Regions from separate parts of the Bradyrhizobium sp. AZCC 2289 genome, predicted to be linked through region 1. Evidence: riboswitches for the same ligand, from Rfam matches in the RefSeq annotation. Region 1 holds a riboswitch; the other holds the start of a gene.

What was found. A riboswitch is a leader RNA that binds a small molecule or an ion and turns the genes downstream of it on or off. The one in region 1 is predicted to bind cobalamin.
Region 2: another riboswitch for cobalamin. It lies ahead of V1289_RS24315 (TonB-dependent receptor); the one in region 1 lies ahead of V1289_RS31425 (TonB-dependent receptor domain-containing protein).

The regions. Positions count from the first base shown of each region.
Region 1 is NZ_JAZHRY010000001.1:6,621,483-6,629,055, reverse strand. It holds gene V1289_RS31430 (phytoene desaturase family protein) at 120-1,598, shown strand; cobalamin riboswitch at 1,681-1,886, shown strand; gene V1289_RS31425 (TonB-dependent receptor domain-containing protein) at 2,014-4,419, shown strand; gene V1289_RS31420 (hypothetical protein) at 4,419-5,255, shown strand; gene V1289_RS31415 (hypothetical protein) at 5,307-5,651, shown strand; gene V1289_RS31410 (CbtB domain-containing protein) at 5,648-5,830, shown strand; gene V1289_RS31405 (CbtA family protein) at 5,840-6,604, shown strand; gene V1289_RS31400 (N-acetylmuramoyl-L-alanine amidase family protein) at 6,670-7,573, opposite strand, start outside.
Region 2 is NZ_JAZHRY010000001.1:5,111,707-5,119,279, forward strand. It holds gene V1289_RS24305 (hypothetical protein) at 64-351, opposite strand; gene V1289_RS24310 (hypothetical protein) at 348-626, opposite strand; gene V1289_RS24315 (TonB-dependent receptor) at 866-3,127, opposite strand; cobalamin riboswitch at 3,240-3,440, opposite strand; gene V1289_RS24320 (FecCD family ABC transporter permease) at 3,574-4,617, shown strand; gene V1289_RS24325 (ABC transporter ATP-binding protein) at 4,614-5,387, shown strand; gene V1289_RS24330 (ABC transporter substrate-binding protein) at 5,387-6,241, shown strand; gene V1289_RS24335 (MBL fold metallo-hydrolase) at 6,393-7,433, opposite strand; gene V1289_RS24340 (DsrE family protein) at 7,547-7,573, opposite strand, start outside.

The DNA of each region.
Region 1 (7,573 bases):
GGCCGGCTTAGCTTGAAAACGCTATAGAGCGCTTGCGCCATGCCGTCAGCGCGTTTGACACGGTGCGCCATTGCGGCAATGAACCCTCTCCGTACACGGGTTCCAGGGGTTCAGGCCGAATGGCGCGTTATGACGTAGTGGTGATCGGCGCCGGCCTTGGCGGTTTGACGGCGGCGGCAATCCTCGCACGCGCCGGACGCAAGGTGCTTGTGATCGAGCGCAGCAACTCGGTGGGCGGCGCGGCGTCGAGCTACAAGTCCGGCGATCTCTTCATCGAAGGTTCATTGCAGGAAACCAGCAACCCTCAGGATAGCAGAGATCCCAAGCACGCCGTGCTGACGCGCGCGGGCGTGCTCGATGCCGTCAAATGGGTCCCGGCCGGCGCGCTCTACGAAGTGCGCGGCGGCCCGCTCCAAAAACCGTTCGTGCTGCCCGACGATTTTGCCGCGGCGAGGGTCGCGCTGACCGAGCGATTTCCGGCGGCGCGGGCCGGCATCCAGCAACTGCTCGACGAAATGGAGGGCATCGCGTCCGCGGCGGCCGCACCCTCATCCGACGAAGCGCCGCAGTCATTGTCGCAAAAGCTCGATCAATTGTTCGGCGACAATGAAGCCGTCAAATGCGCGCTGGCGGCCAATCTTTCTTATTTCCACGACGACCCGGGATCGCTGTGGTGGAGCTTCTTTGCCAGGGCGCAGGGAAGTTACCTTTTGAGCGGCGGACGCTTCGTGCAGGGCGGCTCGCAGCGGCTCTCGAGCGCGCTGGCCCGCGCCGTTCGCACAGCCGGCGGCGAGGTAGTGCTGCGCCGCGTTGCCTCCCGTATCGCGCTCGACCCGCAGGGCCGGACCAGCGCCGTCACCCACACCGCCAAAGACGGCAGCGACGCGCAAATCGCGGAATGCGCGCGGATCATCGGCGGCGCGGCGCCGGCCGCGCTGGCGCCGCTGATGCCGGAAGACGCGGCGGAGAAATTGACCAGAGGCCACGCAGGCCTGACGCCGTCGATCTCCCTGTTCGCGCTGACACTCGGGCTGACGAAGCCGCCACGCGAATACGGCGTCACGGCCTATTCCACGCAATTGCTGCCGGACGACATGAAGCGGCTGGCCGATTACGGGCGCGGCGCGGCCTTGATGGCGGACGAGCCCGCTGAGCGAATGCCGCCGATGTCGATCGTCGATTACGCCGCAATCGATTCCGGCGTTCCCGCGCCGCCTTATGTGTTGTCGGTGTTCGGGCCGGACTGGCTGTCGAACTGGGACAGTTCGGACCTGGATGCCTATCGCGAGAAGCGCGGGCGGTGGCAGCAGGCGATGCTTCGCTATCTCGACAAATTCTATCCGGGCCTCGCCTCCGGCGTGGTCGCATCGTCGTTCAATACTGCGCTGTCGGTCCGGCAATATCTCAACGCGCCCGATGGCGCCGTTTATGGATTTGCGCCGACGCCGCCGCCGCCGGCCGGTAGCGCCCTGGTCCGCTCGCCGCGCACCGCGGTATCAGGACTTTATCTCGCATCCGCCTATGCCGGTTTCGGCGGCTATACCGGCGTGGTGCAGGCCGGCGGCGCCTGCGCCGACATGATTTTGGGCGAGAGCTGATGACCACGTAGCCCAATTGACACATGCGTCGACACAGCGCGCCCGGCGAGGTCGCCGCTACTTGACTCGCCGGCGAAGCCTCTTCAGTGTCCCGCATGGTAGTGCCCGCAAGGGCTAATCAAGGGAATACGGTGCGTCCGTGTGATGCGGACAATGCCGTAGCTGCCCCCGCAACTGTAAGCGGCGAGCCGGCGACCATTTCATACCACTGGGATCGTCAAATCCTGGGAAGGTGGTCCAAGGCCGCGACCCGCGAGCCAGGAGACCTGCTACCAGCCATGGTCATGCGCGAACGCGTCGGGCGGGGTGCTCCGAAGCGTCGCAACAGCTGTAGCTATCTGCCGCATCAAAGGCGAAGGGCGGATAGTCTCGGCAAGCGTGCATGACGGGTTGATTGTTCGCCGTCGAGCGTGTCGTGTCCATTTTCAATATCGGCAACTTCCAAGCGCCGTCGCGCCTTTGCGCGCGCACGGTTTTGATCTCACGTCTGCTGCCCGGCGCTGCGTTTCCGCTACTGGTGGCCGCGACACCCGTGTTCGCGCAACAGCGGACACTCGATCCCGTGGTGGTGTCGCCGCCGAAGCCGCAAAGCGCAACGCACGCGGGCGGCGAGCCGCAAGGCGTGCCAAGGCGCGCGCAGCGCACCGCGCGGAATCCGACGGCAAAACCCGCGCCGCTGCCACCGTCCGATGCCGCGCCGACGCCGCTCAACGGCAACGCCGTCGCGGCGAGCGCGAGCCGGCTCGGCCTCACCGTGCACGAGACGCCGGCGGCGGTCGATGTCGTGACCCAGCCGGCGATGCGCGAGCAGGGTTATCGCACCACCACCGAGACCGCGCAGGGCGCGGTCGGCGTGCTCGCGGGCGATGCGGCCGGCGCACCCGGCGGCTTCTCGATGCGCGGCTTCAGCTTTGGCGACGTGACCACGCTCTACAACGGCATCTGGATCGGACCGCAGAGCATCACCTCGCGGGTGATGGAGACGGCCAATCTCGAACAGGTCGAATTCGTGCACGGTCCATCGTCGATTATGTCGGGGCTCGCCGCGATCGGCGGCTCGGTCAATTATGTGAGCAGGCAACCGGTCACCGGCCCGGTCAGGAACGAACTCGACACCTCCATCGATACGCTCGGCACCTATCGCACGCATTTCGGTTCGGGCGGCAGCACGACCTTGCCGGGACTCGACTATCGATTCGACGTCAGTTCGTCGAAGATCAACAGCTTCGTCGACGGCGACTATCAGCAGCTTAACAGCGTCGCCGGACAGCTCAATTACCGGGTAAGCGACGCCTTCAAGGTGTTCGGCGCCGTCGATTACAAGCGCGACGACGGCCATGCCTATTGGGGCACGCCGCTGGTGACGACCGCATTCGCCGGCGCCTTCGCCACCCACGGCGTGGTGACCGGCAATGCGCTCAACATTTTCAATGCTGCAAGCGCATCCGACACGTCCGCCGTGTTCGGTCCGGTCACTGTCGATTCGCGGACGACCCGGACCAACTACAATGTGGCCGACAATTCCACCGGCGCACACGAGCTGTGGCTTCGCGGCGGATTCGAATGGAACATCAATGACGACGTCACGCTCAAGAACCAGGCCTATGAGTACGGCGCCAGGCGTCACTGGTATGACAGCGAGACCTACGCCTTCAACACCGGCACCTCGCTGATCGACCGCGACCGCTTTTTCGTCACCCACAAGCAGCAGGTGGTCGGCGACAACACCGATCTCGTCTGGAATTCGTCTTTCTTCGGGATCGAAAACCGCCTGGCCGGTCAGCTGCAGGTCAGCCGCAACGACATCCAGTTCGCCCAGGAGGGAAATCCGAACACGTTCCCGGCCGACTCGGTGACCGTGCTCGATCCCGACCCCGGCCTCTACGGCGTGCCGCAGCCGAACATCCGCAACAGCCGCCTCGACAATATCGCGGTCTCGATCGAGGACCGCCTGAAGATCACGCCGATGCTCGCTTTGATTGGCGGCATCCGCGCCGAGGATTTGACGCTCTCGCGTGACGGCGTCAATTTCGACGGCACGATCCCGGCGGGCCAGCCCTTCAGCAAGACATGGACGCCGGTGTCCTACCGCGCCGCCACCACGTTCGAACCGGTGAAGGGGCTGATGTTCTACGGCATGTACGCCACCGCCTTTGATCCGGCCGCGGCCGGCATCTTCTCGGTGACCCCCGGCACATCGCTGGAGTTGACCAGCGCGCGCATCTACGAGACCGGCGTCAAGGCGATCTCTCCCGACAAGCGCGCGGAGTTTACCTTCTCGGCCTACGATATCGAGCGCCGCAATGTCTATGTGCAGATCACCAACGCGGTGGCATCGCTCGCAGGTGCGGTCCACACCAGGGGCATCGAGATCGCGGGCGCGCTGCGTCCGGTCGACAATCTCAAGCTCTGGGGCAATGTGGCGTTCACGGAAGCACGTTACGCCGATTTCGATTTCTTCTCCGGCAATACGCCGTCGAATGTCGCGCCCGTGATCATCAACGCCGGCGCGTCCTGGCGGTTCGATAACTGGCGCTGGCCGGTCGAGATCGGCGGCTCGGTGCGGCATGTCGGACAGCGCTTCCTCTACGAGGACGACCGCACCGTCATGCTGCCTTACACCACGGCGGATCTGTTCGCCTTCGTCGACGTGCCCGGCCGCGACTTGCCGTGGCAAGGGGTGGACAGGATGCGGTTAGCGTTCCGTGTCCGTAACGTGACCAACGCGCTCTATGCGCAATGGTCCGACCCCGGTTATCCCGACCAGGTCTATCTTGGCGCGCCAAGGACGTTCGAACTGTCCGCCTCGGCGAAGTGGTGATGCGCATTATCGCAAGACTGCACCGCTGGTGGGGTGTCGCATTTTGCCTGTTGTTTGCGACGTGGTTCGCCTCGGGCATCGTCATGCATTTCGTGCCGTTTCCGGCACGAGGCAAGGCGGCGGCGACTTTGGACCGCGCCGAAGTTCACACCGAAGCGGCCGCGCGGGATGTTGCGGCCGGTTACGGGCGCGCGTACGGGCTCGACCTGTCGCGCGCAGACGTCGAGCGCGTGGCTTACGATCAATGGACGGTGTCGGGCGATTATGATTCCGATCGTCCGCTTTATCGCGTCATGCTGAACGACGCCGCCCGCACCGAGCTCTACATCTCGTCGACGGCGGGAGATGTTGTTCTGGTGACGACACGGCGGATGCGCATGCTCAATTATGTCGGCAGCATCATGCACTGGATTTACCCGGCGCCGCTTCGCCACCACGCCGAGGCCTGGCGCGCGCTGGTATGGTGGCTGTCGCTGATCGGGGCAATCGGCGCAGGCCTCGGCGTCGTCATCGGCCTCGCCCGGCTTGGTGCCGCTATCCGGCAGAAGACGCCGGCCTATCAGGGCTTGCTGGCCTGGCACCACGGGCTCGGCCTCGTCTTGGCGCCGTTTATCCTCGGCTGGATTGTCTCCGGCTTTCTGTCGCTGGGGGATGACTGGCCCCTGCGTAGCCTTCACACGTTCGATTTTGCCCCCCTCTCGTCGCGTCCGCTGCTGCGGTCGGCCGTGATCGTGACGCTCTGTCTCTGCGGCCTCGCTTTCAGCCTGACCGGCGCCGTGCTGGCGTGGCGGATGACGGCGCGCTCGCCTGAGCGCCAGGCCGCGCGGACCCAATGACAGAGCCTGACAAACCGTTATCGTGGGCACGCGCCGGGCGGCTTTCGGCCTATGACCGGATCGATCCGCTGGATGCGGGAGCCCGATGGAGGATTCGACTTGAAAGAGGAAGCTCGCTGGCGCACCGACATCGAATCCTTGGTCTTCCCGATCGGGGATCAAGCCGCGACCTGTGCCGTTCACCGCGGGGCGTTTCGGACGTTGCTGGGTGCGGAACCGACGCCGCAAGCCTGCCTCGCCTATTTCGGGGAATTCGAAGACGCATTCAGAGCGGCCGCCAGCCTCAAGATAGCGCGCAAATGCATCCCGGCCGGCACGAATCTTCATCTAACGAGTCGCGACATCGCCCGAATATTGCTAGAGTCGAGCCAAATCAAACGCGGAGAACAACGATGACTCAGTCCCAGGTCACGCATTTGCCGGTCGCGGCCGGCCAGCTTGGTCGGCTTGCCCAATCGCTTATGGCAATGATGCTCGGCCTCTTCATCGTGGGCGTCGTGGGTTTCTCCAATATCGATGTCGTTCACAACGCCGCACACGACGTGCGCCATTCGAACGCTTTCCCTTGCCATTGATCAGGTCGCATGGGCACCTTTCGTTCGATCGTGTTTTCATCGGTCATTGCCGGTTTCACCGTTGGCCTGATCGTTACCGGGCTCCAGCAATTCGGCACGGTACCGTTGATTTTGAAGGCCGAGGTCTTCGAGAAGGCGGTCGAGGCTCATCAAGGCGCGCACGCCGCGGCAAGTCCGCAGGAAACGGTCGCCAGCCACAGCCATTCGGACCATGTGCACGCCGCGGAGGCATGGGAGCCCAGGGACGGGCTCGAGCGCAACGCCTACACTGCGGCCGCGAACGTGCTGACCGCCATCGGTTTTGCGCTGCTGCTCGCCGGCTTCTTCTCGGTGCGGAGCGGCGCGACGGGCGAGAGCGTGTCGTGGCATGAAGGCTTGATGTGGGGGCTGGCAGGCTTCGTCGTCTTCACGATCGCCCCCGGAATTGGCCTGCCGCCGGAATTGCCGGGCGTGCCAACGGCACCATTGCTGTCGCGTCAGATCTGGTGGGGCGTGGCCGCGCTGGCGACGGCAGCGGGCCTCGGGCTCGTTGTTTTCCGCCGGTCCGTGCCGGCCTCGATCGCAGGACTGATGCTCATTGTGTTGCCCCATCTGATCGGGGCGCCGGAACTTGAACATGTCGACACCAACGTGCCCAGTTCACTGTCCCACCAGTTCGTGGTTGCCGTGACGCTGACGAGCCTGGTGTTCTGGTCCGTGCTGGGCGGCCTGACGAGCATCGCTTTCGCCTATTTCGACGGCGAAAGCGTAAAGCGGCATCAGCTTCGGGCCTGAGGTGATCGCCTCACGACATCAATGCCAGAATCCGGGGGATGCGAGGTGGGGCTGTCACCGCGTCATCAGAGCGGGCCGAGGATGGCCCATCGAAGATCACAGAATTCCTTCACGGCCGCCGTGACGCCACTGCTGATGATGTCCCGGCGTTCGGGCGATTCCATCTTGAGCTCTTCGTCCCGGTTGATGATCGAGCCCGCCTCGAGCAGGACCGCAGGCATCCGGGTCTTTCTCAGCACGATGAGCTGATCGTAGCTATATACACCGGTTTCCTTGTTCAGCAGCGGGTGCTGGTACCGACCCATGATGGGCTGGGTATATTGCTGGGCATATTGCAGGCCCTCGGCCTTCATTTCCTTGCCGACCAGTTCGGCAAACGAGAGGCTGGTCTTGAAGTCCGGATTGTCGCGGGAGACGAAGACGGAATAGCCGCTGAAGCGGTCGCTGAAATGACTTTTCTTGCCCTCGAATTCCCAGTTCTCGAGGAACGAGTTGGGCACGGAATCATGGTGGATCGACAGGAACAGATCGGCTTGCAGCTTGTTGGCCGCGTCGACTCGCCTGACCAGGCTCGGCCTGGCCTTGCCCTCGGTCACGAGCAACCTGGTCCCGGCAAAGCCTTCGGCCTTCAATTTCTCCTCGATCCGCTGCGCAAGCCGCAGATTGAAGAGGAACTCGGCGACGTTGCGGGCGCTGATCGCGCCTTCCGAATCCGCAGTATGTCCCACATCCAGAACGATCCGGAATTTTTGGGGATCGCACGTGGTTGCGACCGGTTTCAAAGCGGAAGGGCTCAAGGCGACCGGCCCGAGGGCGGCAAGCTTTACAGTGTGGCGCTTTGGCGACGCGGCGGATTTCGCCAAAGTGGCTGACTTTGGCGAGGCGACGCGCTTTGGCGATTTGCCGGGCTTTGACGGGCCTTTGAAGGCATCCGACAGCCAGCCGGCTTCGCTGACCTCGATCGGCAGA
Region 2 (7,573 bases), 1.5 Mb from region 1:
GGAAATACGTCGAAGCACACAGCGTCGCGGTTCTAACCCGGGCAGAACCGCGCGCACTTGCATTCAGGTGCGGCGACCGCCGCTTTGCTGGCTGGCCAGCCAATCCGTCAGCGCCGGGGCTTTCTCGCCGCTGGATTTCTTCGACTTGGCGGCCGCCTTCTTCGGTGCGGCGGCCGGACGGGGCGGCTCGGCCGCTTCGCGGGCAAGCCGCAACGCCTTCAGTTTGGCCATGTTGTCGAGCACGGCCTTGCTGGCCGAGTCCCGGTCGGCTTTGCCGGACCTCGCGTCCTGGGCCGCCCTGGTTTGTTTGTCGAGCCGTGCCTGGGCGCGGTCGCGATCTTCCTTTGTCATGTCACGTCAGCCTTTTTCACGGTCTTGGCTGCAATCTTCACGGGAGCTTTGGCCTTGGCCTTGGGCTTGGCTTTGACCTTCGGCTCGGGCGGGTTGGCGAGGTCGGCGGCCTCCTTGGCCAATCGGAGTGCGCGCAACGTCTCGGTCCGCTTTCGAATGGCGATATCAGCCGCCGCGATTTCGGCCATCGCCTTGATGCCCTCGACTTCCTGGGTGCGCTTCCGGTTCAGCCGAAGCTCTTTCATTTCGGCGGCGCTTTTCGGCTCATCGTTCATCATATACCTCTGGAATCGCGACGAATATCGCCGGGCGATGTTTCGGCGGTATTACCATGGATCGCTGCGCTGAGGGGGTTCTTTTCGCCCGCAAAAGCCGCGTTATCGCGCCGAATCGGCCATCATGGTGAAAGCCGGCCCCGGCGCCGCCGTCTTTCGGATGGTCCTGTGGCGCTGCAGCACATTTCGTCAAGCCAGGAAAAGCCGCTCCGGAGCGGGCTCCGAACCGGCTGTCGGGGTTAGAACGTGGCGCCGGCCTTCACTAGGTAGGTCCGGCCCGGCAGCGGATAGGCCGAGAAGCGGCCGGCCGTGAACGAGCTGGCGATGGCGTAGTCGTAGTAGAGCGCGTTCAGGACGTTGTTGACGGAGAGCGACCAGAAGAAGTGCTCATATTGCCCGCTCAGCTTGACGTCGGCGGTCGCGTTGGCGGGTATGCGGCTTTGGGTGTTGGCCTGGTCGTTGTCCATGATACGCGAGCTCCAGCCGCGCATGGTTGCATCGAACACCAGGTAGTTCTGCCAGATGTTCCAGGTCACGCCGGCGTTGGCCGTGTAGCGGGACACCAGCGGCACGTCGTCGCCGGCGAACGGTCCTTCACGGAACACGGCGCGGGTATAGGCCATGCCGCTGCGCAACAGCACGCTGTCGCTGACCTTCACCGAGGCGCTGGTCTCGGCGCCATAGCGCCTTGTTGGATCGAGGTTGTAGTTGAAGAAGTTGACGGGATCGAAATGGATCTCGTTTTCGAGGTCCATGTTGTAGACGCTGGTCTGCACCTGGAAGATTCCGGTCTTGATCCGGAAACCGCCTTCGACGTCGCTGGAGGTCTGGGTCTTCAGCTTGAAGGTCTGCGGAATCGGATTGAAGAAGGCGTCGAAGGCGGGACCCGACGCCACGCGCTCGTCGACATCAGGCGTACGGAACGCGTGGGCGGCACGGCCGAACACCGAGAATGTTTCGTTGAAGCGGTGCTCGAGGCCGACATGCAGCGCATATTGGGTCTCGTTGCTGTCGAGCGGCATCGCCTGGATGTCGAAGGCGCCGGGGGCGGTCGGATCGTAACGGTCCCTTGCGCTGAGACTGGTGTTCTGGACCCGGGCCCCATAGGAGAAATCGGTCGACGGCAACAATCCGACGGTTTGTTGCCAATAGCCGGCCAACGTCTGTTGCTTGAGGTCATAGACGTGAATCGGGGGCGCGCCCCTGAATTCGGGACGATCCGAGTGATACGTCGCGTCGTAGTAGTCGATACCGGTCAGGATGGTGGAGGGTATCCCCATGATCGGGTTCTTGATGCTCAAGCGCGGCGTGATCGACCACGTCTGCAGATGCGTATCCACATAGTTGAATGGGATCGACGGATCGCTGCCGAAGAACCCCGCCTGCTGCTTCTTGTCCCGCACGCCGCCATCGACGATGAGGTCGACGCCGTTCACCAGCGTCCTGGTGAAACCGGCGGTCATGTTGGCGCCCTGCTTGTTGGCGTAGTCGAATGGCGTGCTGGCGCCTTGTCGCGCGGTCGCCAGTAGATTGATGCCGGCGCCGGGATCGACGATGCGGCCTCCCGGCAATCCCAGTTTCTGGTCGTCGCCGGACAGGGTCAGGAACGCGGAGAGGCCAGGCGTGCTGTAGTTGAGATTGCCGACGCCATTGCGCTGATCGAGCGCATTGTTGTCTCGATAGCCGTCGGACTTGATGGCATTGCCATAGAACGACGTCGACCACGGTCCGGAATTGACTGCGGTCGAGACCGACGCCATGCGCTGGTTGAACGAGCCGACGCCGGCTTCGCCACGGATCGCGACCGGCGGCCCGCCGACGCCAGTCCTGGTCACGATATTGATGACGCCGCCAACCGCGTTGTCGCCGTACAGTACCGCGCCACTGTTGCCGCGCGTGATCTCGACGCGTTCGATCGAGTTGAGCGGGATAGCCGACAGATCGACGCCGGCCAAGTCGATGTCGTTGAGGCGGCGGCCGTTGACGAGGATAAGCGTATTGGCAGTAGCAAAAGCGCCGAATCCCCTCATGTCGACAAAGGTGCCGGCGCCATTCACTCCGCCATAAAAGCTCGTCAGTTGTACGCCGGGGACTTGCGCAATGACGTCCTGCAAGGTTTGTCCGGGCGAATGCGCGATGTCATCGGCGGTGATGACGGTGGAGGAGGTGCCGACGATGCCGGCAAACTGCCGGCCGCCGTTTCCGTCGCTCGATGACGTCGTCGTCGAGGAATTCGAGCCGGTGCCCGGCGCAGCAGTGTTGCTCGTCGGCGCCGTGTTGGGCGCTGCGCGGCGCGGACCGCTGCTTTCATCATAGGTCGGTTGCGCCCGGGTTCGATTCTGGTCGACGGGCGGGCTGATCTCGATCGGCGGCAACGAATCGATGGAGGCGGCTTGCTGCGCTTGCGCGGCCGAACCGCCCAACAATACGATTGGCGCGAGAAAGCTGGAAGCGAGCCAAAAACGCCGGCGGCGCCTTGCGGCTGGGATGGAAGAAGACATGGTTCAGATCTCGGTATGACGTCAGTGGCACGTCACAGCGAACCAAGTTCCCCCAAGGGCTTTCGCAAGCCTGGTGAAGCTAATGTCTGTACTCCCCGACCGACATCTTCGCGTGTGACCACGGCTGACGGCAGGTCTCCTGGCTTGCGGGTCGATACCCTTCGTCGCCTTCCCAGGACCGAGATTCCCAGTGGCATGTGACGAAAGATTCACCGCTTACAGTTGCGGGGGCAGCCGCGGAATTGGGGAGATTTCCCCGCACCGCATTCCCTTTTGATCCCTAGCTCAAGGAACCGTCGGGAATTACGGTAGAAGTTTGTCGAGATCGGAGTCAATCCATCATTCGGCGCCCGCAATCGTCACTGGACGGGTGCGCCCTTTTTGCCGCATGAGCAGTCTTGCCTGGCGAACTCGTTCCGTGCGGGCGAGCTGTTCGAGGATGATGGATGGGTGTTGAGGCCGTAATCGCTGTAAACGCGGCTGCCGCGCGCCGGCGCTTCGGCGCAACGGCGGCGCTTGTCGCGCTTGTGGCATTGCTGGTGCTGGTTTCGCTCGGCACCGGCGCGGTACGGCTGTCGCCGGTCGCCGTGGTCGAAGCGCTGTTCGGCGGCGGCAGCGACGTGGCGCAGGTGATCGTGCGCGAAATTCGCCTGCCACGCACGATTTTGGCGCTGGCGATCGGCGCCATCCTGGGATTGTCGGGCGCGGCGCTGCAGGGATTGCTGCGCAATCCGCTGGCCTCGCCCTCGCTGTTCGGCGCGCCGCAATCGGCGGCGTTCGGCGCCGTGCTGGTGATTGCGCTGGGGCTGGCCGATGTGCGCTCCTACGCGCTGCCGGTCGTGGCCGTCATCGCCGCGTTCGGCTCGGTATTCGCGTTGCTTGCGATCGCCGGCCGCAACGCCGGGCTATTGATCCTGATTCTGGCGGGGCTCGCGATCTCGAGCCTGGCGGGCGCTGCAACCGCGCTGGTGATGAATCTCTCCAGCAATCCCTTTGTGGTGCTCGAAATCGCGTTCTGGCTGCTCGGCTCGCTGGAGGACCGCAGTTTTGAGCACGTCATGCTGGCGCTGCCGTTCATCATCGCGGGCGCGGTCATCCTGCTCAGCCAGCGCCGCGCTTTCCGCGCGCTGACGCTCGGCGAGGAAACCGCACAAAGCCTCGGTGTCGATGTCGCCCGCCTGCGGCTGTTGGTTATTCTCGGCGTCGCCCTCGGGGTCGGCGGCGCGGTCGCGGTGTCCGGCACCATCGGCTTCATCGGCCTAGTCGCGCCGCATCTGATGCGGCCGCTGATCGGGCACGACCCGGCGCGGCTGTTGGTGCCGAGTGCATTCGCTGGCGCGGCGCTGTTGCTCGCGGCCGATATCGCCGTGCGCATCATTCCCTCGACAAGCGACATCAAGGTCGGCGTGCTGACCTCGATCATTGGCGTGCCATTCTTCCTCTACCTGATCATGCGCGAACGCCGCGCGCTCGGCGGAGGCATCCTGTGACGCTGCTGTCAGCCGAGAATCTGAATGTGGCGCTGGCCGGCCGGCCGGTGCTCAGGGATGTTTCGCTGTCGCTGTCGTCAGGGCATCTGGTCGCGCTGGTCGGGCCGAACGGTGCCGGCAAGACCACGCTGCTGCGCGCGCTGGCGGGATTGTTGCCGTCCGACGGCACCATCCGTGTCGGCGGCGATGCGCTGTCGTCGTTGCCGTTGCGAGAGCGCGCCAAACGCTTTGCCTATTTGCCGCAGGGACACATCGTGCATTGGCCGCTGCCGGCGCGCGATATCGTCGCGCTCGGCCGCTATCCGCATGGCGCCACCGATCCGGCGCGATTGTCGCCTAAAGACGCCGAGGCGGTGCTGCGGGCGATGCAGGCGGTCGATGTCATGGAATTCGCCGAACGCCGCGTCACCGAATTGTCCGGCGGCGAGCGCAGCCGCGTCGCGCTGGCGCGCGTGCTGGCGGTGGAAGCTCCCGTGATCCTGGCCGACGAGCCGACCGCGTCGCTCGATCCGCGCCACCAGATCGACGTCATGAAGGGCCTGCGAGCGGCCGCCGACAAGGGCGTGCTGGTGATCGTAGTGACGCATGATCTCGGGCTTGCCGCGCGATTTGCCGACACTGTGCTGGTGCTCTCGGAGGGCCGCCTGGTCTCGCAGGGCGCGCCGGCCGAGGCGCTGTCGGCGCAGGTGATCGCAGACGTGTTCCGGGTCAGCGCCTATCGCGCGGAATACCAGCGCGAGGCCGTGATCGTGCCTTGGGCGGAAATCTGATGCGGCGACGTCTTGCAGCTCTGTTGGCGATTGTAGCCTTGGCGATTGTAGCCTTGGCGATGTCTAGCGGCGCGTCGTCGGCGACCGGTCTGCCACGCATCGTCTCGATGAATGTCTGCAGCGATCAATTGCTGCTGACACTGGCGGACCCCGAGCAAATCCTGGGATTGAGCCGGTACGCGCGCGATGGCTGGCAATCCTGGGCGGCCGACAAGGCGCGCCATTACCCGATCCTGTCGGGCGGCGCCGAAGACGTGCTGGTGCTCAAGCCCGACATTGTGCTCGCAAGCCGGTTCGACAAGCGTTCGACGCGGGAATTGTTGAAGGCGAAGGGGCTGCATGTCGCCGAATTCACCGTGCCGCGCACGCTTCCCGAGGTGAAGGACCAGATCCGCGAAATGGGCGAGGTGGTGCAGCATCCGGATCGCGCCAAAGCCGAAATTGCCCGGCTCGACGCCGCGATCGCGCGCGCCCGGGAGACCGTCACCGGCAAGCATTACCGGGTGCTGCCGCTGTCGCGGCGCGGTTTTGTGTCCGGCCGCGACAGCCTGGTCTCTTCGCTGCTGACCGAAACCGGCTTGCTCAACCCGGCCGGCGATCTCGGCATCGCCTTCGGCGGATTCACCTCGCTGGAAGCGATCGTCAGCCTGCGGCCTGATTTTCTGCTGGTGTCGGAGACGGGCGACCGCGCCGAGGATAACGGCCGCGCCTTCCTGCTGCATCCGGCGCTGCAGCACTTCTATCCGCCGGACAAGCGCATCGTGATTCCGGAGCGGCTGACGGTGTGCGGCGGCGTGATGCTGGCGGAAGCGCTGGATGTGCTCACCGCGGAATTGAAAAGGGTTGGGCGGTAGCTAAACTCCTTCGTCGTCCCTGCGAAAGCAGGGTCCCATAGCCTCCGAACTTTGCGGTTTGCAGAGGGCGTCTACCACATCGCCTAATCGACAGGCCACGCAGTATGGGTCCCTGCTTTTCGCAGGGACGACGGCTTCATAACAGCCGTTCTCACCCGTGCATCACCGGACCGCCGGCCTTCTTCCAGGCATCGATGCCGCCTTCGATATGGGCGGTGTTGGCAAGGCCCGCTTTCTTGGCAGCGGCTACCGCCATCGCGGAGCGCTCGCCGAAGGCGCAGAAGAACACGATTCGGCGCCCGGTGGCCGCGGCGACCTCGCGCAGCATGCCGCCGGGCGCGAGGCTCTCGCAGATGCCGGGATAGGGCGCGTGCAGCGCGCCCGAGAGCGTGCCGTGCTTGGCGCGCTCGCTGTTCTCCCGGAGGTCGACCAGCAGAATATCCGGGCGGCCCAATCTGTCGATCGCTTCGCGGGCGGTGAACGACAATCCTTCCATGGCGAGATCGTGCTGATGCAGGCCGACATGCATGTTGGCGGGGACAGCTACGTCCATCATCTTCGGGTTGGGCAGTTTCAGGTTGGCCATCAGCTCGACATACTCGTCGACCGAGCGCACCTGAAGCCTGGGATTGTAGCGCTTCTCCTCGCCGATGGTGGAGACGGTGTCGCCCTTATAGTCATGGGCGGGAAACACCATGGTCTCCTCCGGCAGTTTCAGGAGCCGGTTGAAGATCGATTCATATTGGGCCCGCGAGCTGCCGTTCTGGAAATCGGTGCGGCCGGTGCCGCGGATCAAGAGCGTATCACCGGTGAAGACGCGGTCGCCCATCAAATAACTGTAGGAATCGTCGGTATGGCCGGGCGTGTACATCACGTCGAGGCTGAGGCCCTCGATCATCACCTTGTCGCCATCGGCAACCCGCATCGACACCACGTCGGCCTTGCTCTGCTCGCCCATGATGGTGATGCACTGGGTGCGGTCGCGCAGTTCGCCCAGGCCCGTGACGTGGTCGGCGTGCAGATGGGTGTCGACCGCCTTGACCAGCCGCAGATCGAGCTCGCGCAGCAACTGGCAATAGCGGTCGGCCTTTTCCAGCACGGGATCGAGGATCAGCGCCTCGCCGCCGGCCCGGCTGGCCAAGAGGTAGCTGTAGGTGCCTGAAACGCTGTCGAAGAGCTGACGAAAGATCATGACGGCTGCCGCGTCCTCAATTTGGGTCTCGCGGAGGATATTATTCCATTACGACGGCCTACTCAAACATTCTCGTCTCCACAGGGCGGCCATTTCGAAGGATTCTTGCTCCCTCAAGGCCGGACGTAACTCCAGCCCTG